3 regions of the Erwinia sp. LJJL01 genome follow, and region 3 is predicted to be linked to each of the others. Evidence: riboswitches for the same ligand, from Rfam matches in the RefSeq annotation. Region 3 holds a riboswitch; each other region holds the start of a gene.
The links. A riboswitch is a leader RNA that binds a small molecule or an ion and turns the genes downstream of it on or off. The one in region 3 is predicted to bind thiamine pyrophosphate.
Positions count from the first base shown of each region.

Region 1: another riboswitch for thiamine pyrophosphate. It lies ahead of thiM (hydroxyethylthiazole kinase); the one in region 3 lies ahead of ACLI4M_RS18615 (TenA family protein).
Region 2: another riboswitch for thiamine pyrophosphate. It lies ahead of thiC (phosphomethylpyrimidine synthase ThiC); the one in region 3 lies ahead of ACLI4M_RS18615 (TenA family protein).

Region 1 covers NZ_CP178576.1:162,778-168,182, reverse strand. Annotated here, with positions in the region: gene apbC (iron-sulfur cluster carrier protein ApbC) at 1-73, shown strand, start outside; gene ACLI4M_RS01660 (hypothetical protein) at 129-377, opposite strand; gene ACLI4M_RS01655 (GNAT family N-acetyltransferase) at 488-913, opposite strand; gene ACLI4M_RS01650 (AzlD domain-containing protein) at 1,007-1,330, opposite strand; gene ACLI4M_RS01645 (AzlC family ABC transporter permease) at 1,330-1,992, opposite strand; gene ACLI4M_RS01640 (helix-turn-helix domain-containing protein) at 2,096-2,644, shown strand; gene ACLI4M_RS01635 (carbonic anhydrase) at 2,653-3,384, opposite strand; TPP riboswitch at 3,580-3,678, shown strand; gene thiM (hydroxyethylthiazole kinase) at 3,713-4,504, shown strand; gene thiD (bifunctional hydroxymethylpyrimidine kinase/phosphomethylpyrimidine kinase) at 4,501-5,301, shown strand.
Region 2 covers NZ_CP178576.1:2,192,541-2,197,945, reverse strand. Annotated here, with positions in the region: gene hemE (uroporphyrinogen decarboxylase) at 1-136, opposite strand, end outside; gene ACLI4M_RS11040 (bactofilin family protein) at 288-1,001, opposite strand; gene nudC (NAD(+) diphosphatase) at 1,261-2,037, opposite strand; gene ACLI4M_RS11030 (Rsd/AlgQ family anti-sigma factor) at 2,110-2,616, shown strand; TPP riboswitch at 2,755-2,855, shown strand; gene thiC (phosphomethylpyrimidine synthase ThiC) at 2,942-4,876, shown strand; gene thiE (thiamine phosphate synthase) at 4,873-5,405, shown strand, end outside.
Region 3 covers NZ_CP178576.1:3,758,171-3,763,575, forward strand. Annotated here, with positions in the region: gene ACLI4M_RS18600 (ABC transporter substrate-binding protein) at 1-140, opposite strand, end outside; gene ACLI4M_RS18605 (ABC transporter permease) at 163-930, opposite strand; gene ACLI4M_RS18610 (ABC transporter ATP-binding protein) at 927-1,655, opposite strand; gene ACLI4M_RS18615 (TenA family protein) at 1,652-2,332, opposite strand; TPP riboswitch at 2,409-2,511, opposite strand; gene ACLI4M_RS18620 (LLM class flavin-dependent oxidoreductase) at 2,613-3,638, shown strand; gene ACLI4M_RS18625 (MFS transporter) at 3,693-4,886, opposite strand; gene ACLI4M_RS18630 (DJ-1/PfpI family protein) at 4,883-5,405, opposite strand, start outside.

The DNA.
Region 1 (5,405 bases), 1.2 Mb from region 3:
GAACGCCGTGGCGGCCCAGCTTTACTGGCAGGGCGACGTTATCCCGCAGGATATCGCCTTCCGCGCGCTGTAATTCTCTATCTTTGTAGGGGGCCGACCTTTATTCTGGTCGGCCTGTTTAAGATATTTCACACTAAACGCACGTGCCGCTGCTGGAAGCCATCCACCATCGAATAATCAAAATCGATTTTCCCGCCGTCAAACAGCTGGTTAATCAGGGTAAAGTCATTATCCGGCGTCACGTTGCAGCGGTGGTTGAGCAGGGTGTCCTGGATAGTAAAGGCCTTGTCGCCACGCGCAATGCGCTTCAGATATTGCAGCATCTCATAAGCGTTTTTGCTTACGCCCGCCTGTTCGTGAAGAGGTCTGTTGGTCATCGTCGGTTCTGGCGCCATTCTTAGAGCTAAAACCGCATTATAGTCGGTTGTGTTCGACAGGCGGCAAGCCGATTTTATATTTCAGTGCAGGTGTGATGCTGCGGTGGCGGCTATTTCAGCACGTAGTGCATTAACAGGTATTCACCCTGGTCGCTCTCGCCCTGCGCCACTACCCGCCAGCCGTGCTTTTTATAGAAGCTCTGCGCCTGTAAGTTTTCCGCCAGGCACTTGAGCGCCCCGGTAGAGGTAAAGCTGTTCTGTACCGCCTGCAACAGCGCGCTGCCCGCGCCGCTGCCCTGCCAGGCCGGGTCAATAAACAGGCTGTGCAAAAAGTTATCGTTATCCAGCACCGCGGCAAAACCCACGCGGTGCCCGTCCTCTTCTGCCACCAGCACGCGCTCGCCGAGCGTCACGCGGTCAAAATCCTCTAACTGCCATTCGGCGTCGTCCAGCCAGGTCCAGTTCGCCTTGCGCGAGGCGAGAAACAGCGTGCGCAAAAAGGGGCGGTCAGCTTCGGTAAACGGACGAATATTCATGATGAAACTCCTGCAGCAAAACGCCGTGTGGCAACGGCGCAGAGTTTATCGCAAAACAGCCGTTTCTGAAGAAGAAAAAGCGCGTAAAGGCGGTTAGCTGACCCCGGCATAACGCAGCAGGGCGGTGACCAGCGCCGCCGCGAAGATCACGACGATCAGCGGCGCCTTACGCCAGGCCAGCAGCACGGCCACGGCCACCCCAGCCACGCGGGCAATCCCGGCAAAATGTACCCCTTCATAGAAGGTATTCGCCAGGGCAACGGCAAACAGCAGCGTGGTGGCGGCATCGGAGAGCAGCGTGCGCGCATTTTCTGACAGCGCCATGCGGTTACCGAGTTTTGCTCCGGCAAAACGCATCAGCCAGGTGCCGAGCGCCAGAATCGCGATACCGCTGATGATCAAAGAGTGAGCGGGCATTATTTCCTCCTCGCCAGCAGGCCGGCCATCGACAGCAGCACCGGTAAGCCGACCGGAGTAAACGGCACTGCCAGCAGCGACAGCGCCGCGCCACAGGAGGCGCGCGTCAGGGTGGTACGAGACTTAAACGCCGGGATCACCAGCGCCAGCAGGATCGCCGGGAACACGGCATCCAGCCCAATCACGCTGGTATCGGGCAGCAGGGTGCCAATCAGGCTGCCGATCAGCGCCCCAAGCGGCCAGACGATCGCCACCCCTAGCCCGCACAGCCAGAATGCGGCCTTACGCTGCTGCGGCGTGGACTGCGACAGGCCAAATACCACGCTTTCGTCATTCATAATATGGCAGCCAAGCAGCGCGGAGAGGCGTGAACCGACCAGGTCGCGCACCGCAATGCCAAACGGAAAATGGCGGGCATTGACCAGCAGCCCGGCGGCGGCGGCGGCTAACGGATTGCCGCCGCTGGCAATAATGGCGATAAACATAAACTCTGACGCCCCGGCCAGCACAAACAGCGAGGAGAACAGCGGCACCCACAGCGGAAAACCGTAAGCCGTTGCCAGAGAACCGTAGGAAACACCCACCACGCCAACGGCAAGGCAGATCAGGTAGATCGCCTTACGCGTGGCGGGCGTCAGCGAGGAAAAATTGTGGCTAAACATGCTTTTCTAACCCTATCGAACGAAACTGCCATTATAATGAACGCATTAGAATAGGTTATCAAGACGAACGTTTCGTTCGTTTTAACGAACTGTGAGGTAAGGCATGACCCAGCCAATCGCCCTGATTGCCCAAAGCCTGGTGCGCGAGCGGACGCGCGCAGGGCTGTCGCTGGCCGAAGTCGCCCGGCGGGCAGAGATCGCTAAATCCACGCTGTCGCAGCTGGAGGCGGGTAACGGCAATCCCAGCCTGGAAACGCTGTGGGCGCTGTGCGTGGCGCTGAATATCCCGTTTGCTAAACTGCTGGAGCCGGAGAGCAATAAGACTCAGGTGGTACGGCGTGGAGAGGGAAGTAAAGTGGTGGCCGAGCGCGGCAACTATGAGGCCATTCTGCTGGCCAGCTGTCCGCCGGGCGCGCGGCGGGATATCTATCTGCTGATCACCCAGCCTGGCGAGGAACGCCTCTCACAGCCCCATATTCCCGGCTCTGTTGAGCATATTATCATCACCCAGGGGCGGGCGCTGGTGGGGCTGAAAGAGTCGCCGGAAGAGTTATTCCCCGGCGATTACATCTGCTATCCCGGCGATCGCCCGCATATCTTCAAGGCGCTGGAGCCGGATACGCTGGCGCTGCTGGTGGCGGAGCAGGGATAGAAAAGCCTTTACTCGACTACCATACGGCCATTCAGCGGCTGCACCGGGCGATTGTTGCTCTGTGCCAGCGCTTTCTGGAACTGCGCCAGCTGTGCTGCGGACAAGGTGACCGGCTTTTTCATCACCAGCCAGCGCAAGCCCTCTGTGCAAGGTGGTGTGGTCAGCGAGCCGCTGAAACGGTAGTAGTGTAGATCGGTCGGGAACAGGGGTTTCAGGTCATAACGCTCATCCAGCTTCACACTCTGGTTTAACTTAGCCGGAATGCGCTTAAGGATGGGATTGAGAGCACTGTTTTCCGCACCCACTTCAAACATCACCGCAACTACCGCCAGTGAACCACTGGCATCCGCATGCACAAAGTGCACCTCCAGCGGATAGCGCTTGCCGTTGATCAGGTTTTCGCTCGGCGCATGGAAGTGGTACTGGCGCAGCCTAAACATCCTGTTATCCAGCTTGAAATCATCTTCATCATCCACGGTGACCTGTAAGGTATGGCCGTTATTCACCAGGCTTTCCGCCTCAGAGTGATAATCCATTTCTAGCGCGGGAAGATTCGCTTTAGTGACAAAGCGGATATCAATGGGTGACTGAAACTGACCAATTTTACAGGTGGCGAACTTTTCGCTCAGATTCCCCCAGTTTTCTGGTCCAGCCTGGCCTTCATAGGTCCAGTGCGGCGCTGTCTCTGCACTGGCTGATGCAGACAGGGCGAGTAGTGTTGCGGCAATAAAAAGTTTCATTTCTGTCTCTATTATTTGGATGTATTTGCGGTGTTGGCACGGTTAAAGAGGTGGGATTATGGGCGTTGCGCAACCTGTCACCTACGAGATGCGTCTGGTATTCGGATGCATGACAAATGGGTTTACAAGATAGCGCCATCCCCCGTATTCTGTGGATTCGCTACCAGCGCAATGAATTCTAAAATTTAACGATTTATCAATGACTCGGGGTGCCCGACCTAACCGTCCGGCTGAGAAAAACCCGCATAACCTGAACTGGATAATGCCAGCGTAGGGAAGTCAGATGCCCGACCGGCATCGCCTTCTTGATCGCCGGTTGGGAGTAATCATGATCCAACCTCAAAGCCTCAGCCACGCCGACGTGGCCCACTCTCTGGCGCTGTTTCGCCAAAAATCACCGTTAATCCACTGTATGACCAATGACGTGGTGCAAACCTTTACCGCCAACGTGCTGCTGGCGCTGGGGTCCTCCCCGGCGATGGTGATCGACCCGGATGAAGCCGCGCAGTTCAGCGCCATCGCCGATGCCTTACTGGTCAACGTCGGCACGCTAACGCATTCGCGCAGTGACGCGATGCGTGCGGCGATCGGCGCTGCGAATGGCGCCGGACACGCCTGGACGCTGGACCCGGTGGCGGTCGGCGCGCTGGATTTCCGCAGTGAATTCTGTCAGCAGCTGCTGGCGAGCAGGCCCGCCGCGATTCGCGGTAATGCTTCCGAAATCATGGCGCTGGCAAAACAGGCGGTCAGCGGGCGTGGCGTCGACAGCCTGCATCCGTCGGATGCAGCGTTACAGGCCGCCGAAACCCTAGCGCTTGCCAGCGGCGCGGTGATTGCGGTAACCGGCGAGGTCGATTTTGTTACCGACGGGCGGCGCACGCTAAGCGTGAGCGGCGGTTCGCCATTGATGACTCGCGTGGTGGGTACCGGCTGTGCACTGTCGGCTGTGGTGGCCGGGTTTGCCGCGCTGCCGGGCGACCGTCTGGTGAATGTCGCCAGTGCCTGCCGCGTGGTATCGCTGGCTGGCGAGCGTGCTGCCGCGCAGGTGAAGGGGCCGGGCAGCTTTATCCCGGCGTTTCTCGATGCCCTGTACCAACTCAATCCGGAGGCGCTGGTATGAAACGTATCAACGCCATGACTATTGCCGGTACCGACCCGAGCGGCGGGGCGGGTATTCAAGCCGATCTTAAGGCGTTCTCCGCGCTGGGCGCTTACGGCACCAGCGTGATCACCGCGCTGGTGGCGCAAAACACCACCGGGGTGCAGTCGGTGTATCGCATTGAGCCGGATTTTGTCGCCGCGCAGCTGGATTCGGTGCTGTCCGACGTGCGCATCGACACCATTAAAATCGGCATGCTGGCGGAAAGTGCCATCGTCGACGTGGTGGCCGATCGCCTGAAGGGTGCCAGCGCACCGTGGGTGGTGCTGGATACGGTGATGCTGGCGAAAAGCGGCGATCCGCTGCTCTCGGTGGAGGCCGTTGCCACGCTACGCGAACGCCTGCTGCCGCAGGTATCGTTGATCACCCCAAACCTGCCTGAAGCTGCGGCTCTGTTACAGTGCCAGCCCGCGCGCAACGAAACCGAGATGCGCGCACAAGGGCGGGCGCTGCTGGCGCTCGGCTGCCAGGCTGTGCTGATGAAGGGCGGCCACCTCAGCGAAGAGGAGAGCCCTGACTGGCTGTTAACCCGCGAGTTAGAACAGCGCTTCACCGCACCGCGTATTAACACGCGCAACACCCACGGCACCGGCTGCACGCTCTCGGCGGCGCTGGCAGCGCTGCGTCCGCGCCATGATAACTGGGTAACGACGGTGCAGGCCGCCAAGCAGTGGCTGCAGGGGGCGCTGGAGCAGGCTGACTCGCTGGAAGTCGGCCACGGGCACGGCCCGGTGCACCATTTCCATCAGTGGTGGTAGCGCGCACCCCCTCACGCTTTTTAGTGCGGATCCTTCTGAAAAATGGAGTCAGCAATTTGCCTTAATGGACGTTTTAGGTTCACCCTGTTGAGGTCAGTCAGTCT
Region 2 (5,405 bases), 1.6 Mb from region 3:
AGTCACCGGCCACGGCACGCGTGGCTTTATATTCCGGCAAATAACGGCCGGCCTGGCGCATCATCCACACCGGGGTCACATCAACCGGCTGGCGCAACAGGGCGCGCAGGTAACGATCGTTCTTCAATTCGCTCATCTTAAGGCTCTCTCTCCAGTCATGCCTGTAGTGTAACATTTACTGGAATTGACCGTGAGGCTGCGCAGTAAAATGCACCGCAAAGAGAGCCTCCCCCCTACTGTAGTCGTGCAATCTTGGTGCAGCCAAAGGGTTAAGGCAGGTTATCAGCTTACTTTGTGAGGGTTAACGCCTGGGAGCTCAGAGGATTATCTTCAACGGCAGCCAGCGCAGCAGGGGCTTTATGGCTGGCCTCAGTCGGCCTTTTCTCTCTCTTATTGGCTAGTGACATCTCATCTTCAACCTGATGAGACATACCAATAAAGGCCCCCCCTTTTTCAATAGCCAGCTCGTTCGTGTAGATCTCCCCCTCTACCCGGCCACGGGACATAATAGTGACGCTTCCCGCGTGGCAGCTTCCCTTAATTAAACCGTTAATGACGAGCTTTGCGGATTTCACCGTGCCGACAACGCTTCCCTCTTTACCAATCTGCGTGATTTTCTGGCTGGTAATGTTTCCTTCGACCGTACCATTAACCGTAATATTATTTTCATTGGTTATTTCCCCCCGCAATACCGAGCCGAGTGAAATAGTCGTTTCTTTAATCATCAGGTCGTCATGACGTTCACTAGTAGCGGCTTTAGCGGGTTCAGTATTCAGGGCAGGAGCATTTTTACCTACGCCTGCATCGCGGTCTTTTTTGGAGAAATTAAGCACGTGAGCAACCATCCTTTTTTTGTGCAAAGATAAGATAAATAAAAATAAAATACAGAGTCCTGCGGCGATAGCCAGGAGGTACATGATTCTTTTCTGAGACAGCGCAAAGGCGACGATCGCACATCCCCAGAATATCCAAACCCCCCACAGCGGCCAATTTTTTTTCATGTCTGACCTGATAATACAGTCTGTTTTCCCACACATCATCCTTATGCTCCCGGCACGTGTTAATCTTCAGCAGAATAATCGCCGTATCACAATTCACGTACTTTCTGGAAAAAATAAACCAATAAAAATAAAAAAATCCAATAACGTGAGGCTGTATTGTTTAACCGCTTTTAATTATGGATTTTTCTTATTTATTTGCAGGCTCATCCTTGAGCCCGATAATATTTGAATTTATTGCAGAAATAAAGCAACGGGGTGATCAGGATTCTGCTTCTGCCCGGCACAAGGCGACGGTATCTTCGATCAGGCGGCGTGCCACGGTTCCTGCCGGCGGTAGCTGCGGCAGCGCATCAAAGCGATACCAGCCCGCGTCGAGCAGCTCTTTCGGGTCGATGACTATCTCCCCGCTGTCGTAGTCGGCCATAAACGCCATCATTAGCGACTGCGGGAACGGCCAGGGCTGGGAGGAGACATAGCGCAGGTTTTTCACTTTGATCCCGCTCTCTTCCATCACTTCACGCGCCACGGTCTGCTCCAGGGTTTCCCCCACTTCGACAAATCCGGCCAGCACGGTATAGATGCCGTTACGATGGCGGGTATGTTGCGCCAGCAGGATCTCTTCGCCACGGCGGATTGCCACGATGATGCACGGCGCAATCTGCGGATAGTAGCGTTGGCGACAGTGGCTGCACAGGCAGGCCCACTCTGTTTTGCTGTGGTGCATTTCATGGCCGCAGTAGCCGCACCAGCGGTGCGAGCGGTAAAACTCCGCCAGCTGAATACCGCGCCCGACGAGTTGGAACAGGCCACTCTCCTGATCCAGCAGCTGACGTAACGATCCCATCTCCTGCGGTCGGGTGGCACGGATCAGCCATACCGGTTCACCCTGCCACTCACCAATTATCGATCCTGTCGATCCCACAAGGTCCAGTTCAACGGCCCCACCGTACGGTAATTCGCCTTTTGGTAACCAAATTTTGTGTTCCTGGCTGACAATCCACCAGCCAGCGTCTACGCTTAAAATTTCACGTTCCATAAATTTTTCATCATCCTCAGTTTTAAACTGGATTGAGGTCAGACGTTAAAAATAACACTCACGGAGTTGAACATGCTTAACCAGTTAGAAAATCTCACCGCGCGCGTCGGCGGTTGCAGTGAACTGGTCGATTTTTGTCTGCACGCGCGTAAGCAGTTGCTGGTCGCGTATTACCAGATGGTTGGCATCAAGCCTAACAAGGAATCGATGACTACGCTTGATGAAAATGCGCTGGATACCTTTTGCCAGAACCTTGTGGATTACCTCTCCACCGGGCATTTCACCGTTTATGAACGTTTTATTCAAGAGATGGATGGGACTGAGCAGCTGGCAAAAGCCGCGCTGATCTACCCATCACTCCAGGCGAATACCGAACAGATCATGAAGGTCTATGACTCGTATCTGGAAACGGCTATCGACCATGATAACTGCCTGGAATTTCAGCAAGCCCTCTCTACCGTTGGTGAAGCCCTGGAGGCGCGATTTACGCTGGAGGATAAATTCATCAAACTGGCTTTAGAAAAAGGCTCTGATATTCAACCTGCTGCCAATCAATCTTCCCTTGCACGCCCTGCCTGAAACGTTATCAGAATGTGATCCTCTTGTAGTTTGCAAAAAGCCCCTTTATGCTTGAGGGGTTAGGGCGAGGCATGCCTCGCCCCTACGTATTGTCAATTCGAGATTGGGAATTCTGGCGTAGTAACCAGAAAACCAATCGATATCTTGTCGGAGTGCCCTAAGGGGCTGAGACCGTTAATTCGGGATCCGCGGAACCTGATCAGGTTAGTACCTGCGAAGGGAACAAGAGTAAATCTGTTATTACGCTACGGATGCGTATTTCCGTATCGTTCTTATTACTCCCGCCTCCAGGCAAGCAAACTTCCCGATGAAACAGGAACTTGCTATGTCTATTGCTACTAAAAAAACCCATCGTCGTGAACAACGCGCCGCCGCACAGCAGTTTATTGACTCGCTGCAGGGCACTGCTTTCCCTAACTCTGAACGTATCTATCTGACCGGCTCCCGTGCCGATATCCGCGTGCCGATGCGCGCGATCCAGCTCAGCCCGACAGTGTCAGGCGGCAGTAAGGATAACCCTGAACTCGAAGCCAACGAGCCGATTCCGGTCTACGACACCGCCGGGCCATACGGCGACCCGCAGGCAACGGTGGATGTGCGTGCCGGGCTCAGCAAGCTGCGCCTGAACTGGATTGCCGAGCGTGGCGATTCTCAGGAGGTCACAGAGCTTAGCTCCGCCTGGACCCAGCAGCGCCTGGCCGATGAGGGGCTGGATCACCTGCGGTTTGATCACCTTCCACGCCCGCGTCGGGCGCTAAAGGGGCGCTGCGTCACGCAGATGCACTATGCACGGCGGGGGATCATTACCCCGGAAATGGAGTTTATCGCCATCCGTGAAAACATGGGCCGCGAGCGCATTCGTAGCGAGGTGCTGCGCCAACAGCATCCGGGTCACAGCTTTGGCGCGCAGCTGCCGCAGGATATCAGCGCCGAATTTGTGCGCCAGGAGGTGGCCAGCGGTCGGGCAATCATCCCGGCGAATATCAACCATCCGGAATCGGAGCCGATGATTATCGGGCGCAATTTCCTGGTGAAAATTAACGCCAATATCGGCAACTCGGCGGTCAGCTCCTCTATCGAAGAGGAGGTAGAAAAACTGGTGTGGTCGGCGCGCTGGGGGGCAGATACGGTGATGGACCTCTCCACCGGGCGCTACATTCACGAGACCCGCGAATGGATCCTGCGTAACAGCCCGCTGCCGATTGGTACCGTCCCCATCTATCAGGCGCTGGAGAAAGTTAACGGCGTGGCGGAAGATCTCAACTGGGAAATTTTCCGCGATACCCTGCTGGAGCAGGCGGAACAGGGCGTCGACTACTTCACCATTCATGCTGGCGTGCTGCTGCGCTACGTTCCAATGACCGCCAAACGCCTGACCGGCATTGTGTCACGCGGCGGTTCGATTATGGCGAAGTGGTGCCTGTCACATCATCAGGAAAGTTTTCTGTATCAGCATTTTCGTGAAATCTGCGAGATCTGCGCGGCCTACGATGTATCGCTGTCGCTCGGGGATGGTCTGCGCCCCGGCTCAATTCAGGATGCCAACGATGAAGCACAGTTTGCAGAGCTGCGCACGCTCGGGGAACTGACCAAAATTGCCTGGGAGTATGACGTACAGGTGATGATCGAAGGGCCAGGTCATGTCCCGATGCAGATGATCCGCGTCAATATGACCGAACAGCTGGAGCACTGCCACGAAGCGCCGTTCTACACGCTCGGCCCGCTGACCACCGATATTGCCCCCGGTTATGACCACTTCACCTCCGGCATTGGTGCCGCGATGATCGGCTGGTTTGGCTGCGCGATGCTCTGCTACGTCACGCCAAAAGAGCACCTCGGCCTGCCAAACAAGGAAGATGTCAAACAGGGGTTAATCACCTACAAAATCGCCGCGCACGCCGCCGATCTCGCTAAGGGCCATCCCGGCGCGCAGATCCGCGATAACGCCATGTCCAAAGCGCGCTTCGAATTCCGCTGGGAAGATCAGTTTAACCTCGCGCTCGATCCGCATACCGCACGCAGCTACCACGATGAAACCCTGCCGCAGGAATCCGGTAAGGTCGCGCACTTCTGCTCAATGTGCGGGCCAAAATTCTGTTCGATGAAAATCACCCAAGAAGTACGCGAATACGCCGCACGCCAGCAGGCTGAAGCGCAGCCGATCGAAGTCGGTATGGCGCAGATGTCAGAAGAGTTTCGCCACCGTGGCGCTGAGCTTTACCACCGCGCCGATGCCCTGAAATCAGAGGAAAAAATATGAGCCGTGAAGCCTTTCCCGCAACCGCCGCCCGCCTGGGCCTTTACCCGGTTGTCGATACCGTGGAATGGATTGCGCGCCTGCTGGAGGCGGGCGTCCGCACTATCCAGCTGCGCATTAAAGACCGTGCGGATGAAGCCGTAGAACAGCAGATTGCCGAAGCGATCGCCCTCGGCAAGCGCTACCAGGCGCGGCTGTTTATTAACGATTACTGGCGGCTGGCGATCAAATATCAGGCGTATGGCGTGCACCTCGGGCAGGAAGATCTTGATGTCGCCGACCTGGATGCCATTCATGCTGCCGGGCTGCGGCTGGGCCTCTCCACCCACGATGATAGCGAGCTGGATCGGGCGCTGGCCGAGCGCCCTTCCTATATCGCGCTGGGCCACGTCTTCCCAACGCAGACCAAGGAGATGCCGTCCAATCCGCAGGGGCTGGAAGAGCTGACGCGCCATATTCAGCGGCTGCGCGGTATTTCCACGGTGGCGATCGGCGGGATCAGCCTGGCGCGTGCGCCTCAGGTGCTGGCGAC
Region 3 (5,405 bases):
AATGCGCCAATCTGTTCGGCCACCATAATCGGCGCGTGATCGGGGTTAATGTACCAGTCGAGGATCAGCGTCAGCTTTTCAGTAGCCTGGGCGCTGCACGCGGCGCCCAGCAGCAGTGCACAGAGGGTTTTTTTGAACATGGTTATGACCTTTTATAGTGTGTTAGTGGTTTTCAGGTGCCCAGTTAACCAGGCGCTGCAGCAGCGCATCGACCGCCAGCCACAGCAGAACCGTCATCAGGACCAGGATAAACAGCGCGGCAAAGCACTGAGCGGTCTGCATGCGGGCATTGGCATTCAGCATCACGTAGCCCAGTCCTTCGGCGGAACCGACCCACTCACCGATAATGGCACCGATAGGGGCTACCGCCGCGGCCATGCGCAGGCCGGAAGCGAACGCGGGCAGCGCGGCCATCAGGCGGATGTGGCGCAGCTGCGCCCAGCGTGAAGCGCCCATGGTGCGGGCCAGGTCGAGCCAGTCACGGTTAACGCGCCGCAGCCCGTCATAAAATGCAGAGGTGACCGGGAAGAAGATCACCAGTACCGCCATCGCCACCTTGGCGCTGATGCCGAAGCCGAACCACAGCACCAGCAGCGGAGCAAGCGCAAAGACCGGGATTGCCTGGCTGGTCAGCACCAGCGGCATCATCCAGCGCTGTAAACGCGGCGAGAAGGTCATCGCCAGCGCCAGCAGTGAACCGAGTAGTACGCCGATCGCCAGCCCGCTGAGCACTTCCGACGCGGTGATCAGGCTGTGCCAGGCCAGAAACGCCCGGTCATCCCACAGCGCCCTCGCCACCGCAACCGGCGACGGCAGCAGAAAGGCCGGGATATCGGTCAGCGTCGCCAGCCACCACAGCACCATCAGCCCGGCGAAGATCGCCAGCCCGCGCAGGCTGCGGGCGCGTTTTCCTGTGCAGTGCATCATCATCCTGCCGCCCTCAGCAGCTGTTGCAGCAGTTCACCCTGGCTTTTCAGCAGGTCAGGATCGTCCGGCGCGCGCGGTGGCTGCCCACCGATGGCGTGGCCGTCATCAATTCCCGCCGGGTAGCCGGAGAGGACCAGCAGCTGGTGGCTGAGGCGACAGGCTTCCATCGGGTCGTGAGTGATCAGCAGTACGGTATGGTCGCTGAGCAGGTCGGCGGCCAGCGTCTGGATCCTGGCACGCGTCAGGGTGTCCAGCGCTGAAAACGGTTCATCCATCAGCACTACCGGGCGCCGCTCGTACAGCGTGCGGGCAATCGCCGCGCGCTGGCGCATGCCGCCGGAGAGCGCCGCCGGACGCTCGGTTGCCTGCTCAGCCAGCCCGACCCGCTCCAGCAGATGCTGCGCCCAGGGCAGGTCGGCTTTTTCGCCGCGCAGGCGCGCGCCGAGCGTGATGTTGTCTATCACCGACAGCCACGGAAGCAGCAGATCCTTCTGGCCCATATACGCAATGCGCCCCGCCAGCGGCAGGCCATCGCTGCCGCACACCTGGCCCGCATCGGCGGTAGCCAGACCGGCGATGACCTTCAGCAGGCTGGTTTTGCCACAGCCGCTGGCGCCCAGCAGCGCCGCAAAGCTGCCGCCTTTGATGTCAAAATTGAGGTGTTGAAAGATAGTGCGCCGGCCAAAACTCAGGCTGAGGTCGCGCACGGCAATACCAGGGGGCATCATGGTGCGGGCACCGCATTCAGCCCCATCTGCCAGAAGGCCGCTTCCAGCCGGGTGGCGGTGGTGAAGATCTCGCTGAGGCTGGCGATGCGGCTCTCTGCTGCGCGCTGCTGACCCACCGTTTCCAGCAGCCCAATCGCCGCCTGCACGCCGCAAAGATAATCGGCATCGCCGTAGTTACGGATCCACGAGGCATACGGGCTGCCGTCGAGCCGGGTTTGCGGGTCGTTGAGCAGGCGCAGGCCGATTTCGGCATAGCCCGCCACGCAGGGTAGCAGAGCGGCCAGCAGCTCCAGCGCATCGCCGGAGTGGCCGATATCCAGCACGTAGCGGGTGTAGTTCATGGTCTCCGCCGCTTCCGGCTCGGCTGCCATCTGTGCTTCACTCAGCCCCCAGCTTGCGCAGTAGCCAACGTGCAGCGGCAGTTCATTGACGATAGCGTTGAGTGAGGCGGTGGCGGCGCGCATTTCCGGCAGGGTACGCAGCTTGGAAACCAGCAGGGCATAGGCGCGGGCAAAGTGGATCAGGAACAGATAGTCCTGGGTCAGGTAACGACGAAACGCAACGTCGGGCAGGGTAGCGTCAGCCAGCTGCTGCAAAAACGGGTGATCGACGTAGTGGTGCCATTCAGGGCCCGCCTGCTGGCGTAAACGGCCGTACAAACCCTGGCTGAAATCGATGTGGGAAACGGGGTGAGACACGGGACCTCCATAAATTCAGTGGAGATCCGGGCACGCAGAGGTATGAACAGGCACATGATCGATGCCAACCCGTCCCTTCGCTGGCATGACCCAGATCAGGTTCAAAGGGTTCGGCTTACGCCATCTCAGCCCATTACAGGACACCCCTCGGAGCAGCCTGTTATACGATATTTCATTTTTGATTACAATCCTTGCTTAGTCAGGCACGGCGAGTTAGGAATAGTATTATCTCCACGCAATTTCCACTCAGGAAAACCTTATGAAAAGTATTGGATTTCTGTCGTTTGGTCACTGGACACCTTCGCCGCAGTCCGGCACGCGTTCTGCTGCCGACGCGCTGTTGCAATCCATCGATCTGGCGGTCGCGGCCGAAGAGCTGGGCGCGGACGGCGCTTACTTTCGCGTGCATCACTTCGCCCGCCAGCTCAGCTCTCCGTTCCCGCTGCTGGCCGCCGTGGGCGCCAAAACCCGCCGTATTGAGATCGGCACGGGCGTCATCGATATGCGCTATGAGAACCCGCTGTACATGGCTGAAGATGCCGGTTCCGCCGATCTGATCTCCGGCGGGCGCCTGCAGCTCGGCATCAGCCGCGGTTCGCCGGAGCAGGTGATCGACGGCTGGCGCTATTTCGGCTATCAGCCCGCCGAAGGTGAGAACGAGTCGGATATGGCGCGTCATCACACCGAAGTGCTGCTCGACGTGCTGCGCGGCGAAGGCTTCGCTAAGCCGAACCCGCAGCCGATGTTCCCTAATCCACCGGGCATGCTGCGCGTGGAGCCTTACTCGGAAGGGCTGCGCGAGCGTATCTGGTGGGGCGCAGGCTCCAATGCCACGGCGGTGTGGGCGGCGAAGCTGGGAATGAACCTGCAAAGCTCAACGCTGAAGGATGATGAAACCGGCGAGCCGTTCCATATTCAGCAGGCGAAGCAGATCCGCGCCTACCGTGAAGCCTGGAAAGCGGCCGGACACGCCCGCACGCCGCGCGTCTCCGTTAGCCGCAGTATTTTCGCGCTGGTGAATCAGCAGGACCGTATGTACTTCGGCAACAGCGGTAAGGACGCGGATCAGGTCGGCTACCTCGACGAGAAAACCCGCGCCATTTTTGGCCGCAGCTACGCCGCCGAGCCGGATGTGCTGATTAAACAGCTGGCAGAGGATGAAGCGATTGCCGAAGCCGACACGCTGCTGCTGACCGTTCCGAATCAGCTGGGCGTGGATTACTGCGCGCACACCATCGAGGCGATACTGAAGCACGTTGCTCCAGGGCTGGGCTGGCGAAAATAGTCAGAACGGATAAAGATGCCAGGTCTCTTCAATCCCCTGCGCCCGATAAGATATTCATCCGGCGTGAGGGGTTGTTCTGGAAAAGATTATCCAACATCCAGTGACACAGAGACCTACCAGTAAAAATGGCAGCATAATGATATTGAGTTGATGCCATCCAAAGTACTCCAGAGCTGCAGCGGACAGCAGCGAAGCAGCTGACGAGAAGAGATAACGTAATGTTTCACTGGCCGTTTGGGCTGCTTTGCGCATGCTGGAATCATTTCCTAGCGAAAGAAGAATGGAGCTGGTGACGAAACTCAGATTCCAACCCACTCCGAGCAGGGCAAGTGACCAGTAGAATGTAGCCAGCTGAGTCCCTTGCATGCCAACCAAAGCAGCAAGTACTGTCAAACTGATCCCAATCATAAGGCTCATGCCGGCACCCAATTTGCGGAAAGTATAACCCGCCACTAGAGAGGGGGCATACATGCCGACTAAATGCCATTGCATGACGGCAGCACCCTCCTTCATCGTTAGGCCGGCCTTTACAATTGCCAGAGGTGCAGAACTCATCATTAACATCATGACGCTGGTAATCAGCACACCATTTATTGTGGCAACCAGATAAACGGGTTTCTTGAGGGCAGCATAATTGCCAGCCCACTCAGCCTTTGAGGCTTCTGCAAGTGCAGGCTTACCATCTGTCTTATAAAAACAGACTAACAGTAGTGCTGAGACCAGTATCAGAATACTCACAGTCAGATAGGAACCGGTAAAAAGTGAAGAGGGGTAGAGAGATGCGCTCCATACCGCCAGGCCCGGCCCGAGAAAGGCAGCAATCACTCCCCCTGCCAGCACCAGCGATACTGCAAACTGTTTCAATTCCTGTCTCACCAGATCACCTGCTGCCAGCCGGTAAAACTGTGCTGAGGCCTGAAAAGCGCCAACCAGTAAGCAACCCAGGCACAACCCCCAGAAGTGAGGTATTAATGTCGATATCGTTGAGATGAGTGCTCCAGCCACACCGATACAGCACCCTGTTAACAGTGCGTTACGTCTACCATGATAACGAATCTGCCATCCCAAAATGGGCATGATTAACGCACCACCCACGGTCAGTAAGGCAAAAGGAATGGTTGCTAGTTCAGGATGCAGTGTTAAAGACTGTCCAGCCAGACTGGTAATGGTAAGGTCTATTGAAATAGCTGCAGTAAACAGCACCTGGCAAAGAGTCAGGATCCAGACTTCTTTTGGCATGGAGGTCATCTTACCTCCAGACGTGCTGCTGCCCTTAGGGTTGCAGCCAGCCGGAGCAGCTGACGCTGTTCGGCATGGTGTTGCAGGCGCTCAACGCGCTCAGGAGTTTCCAGTTCTGTAAGCGTATAAAGTGGTTCAGGACCGTATTCAATTCCTAACTGGATATCCTTTACCGTCTCAGTTCCCAGCAGTCGCTCCATCACCGTCAAGGCGAGATCGATTCCAGCAGAAATCCCGGCACCGGTGATGCGGTTACCATCTACGACTACCCGCTGTTTAACCGGAATTGCTCTGAGGTATTCCAGCTGCAGCAGCGACATCCAGTGGCTGGTTGCACGGAAACCTTCGAGAAGACCAGCAGCGCCCAGCACCAGAGAACCGGTACAGACAGAAGCGATAACTGAAGCACTCGCAGCCTGACGGCGGATAAAATCCAGGGTCAGTTCATCATCCATCAGGGCTATCTGACCACTACCACCGGGGATGCAGATCACATCCAGCACCGGTGATGTTGCAAATGTTTGGGTG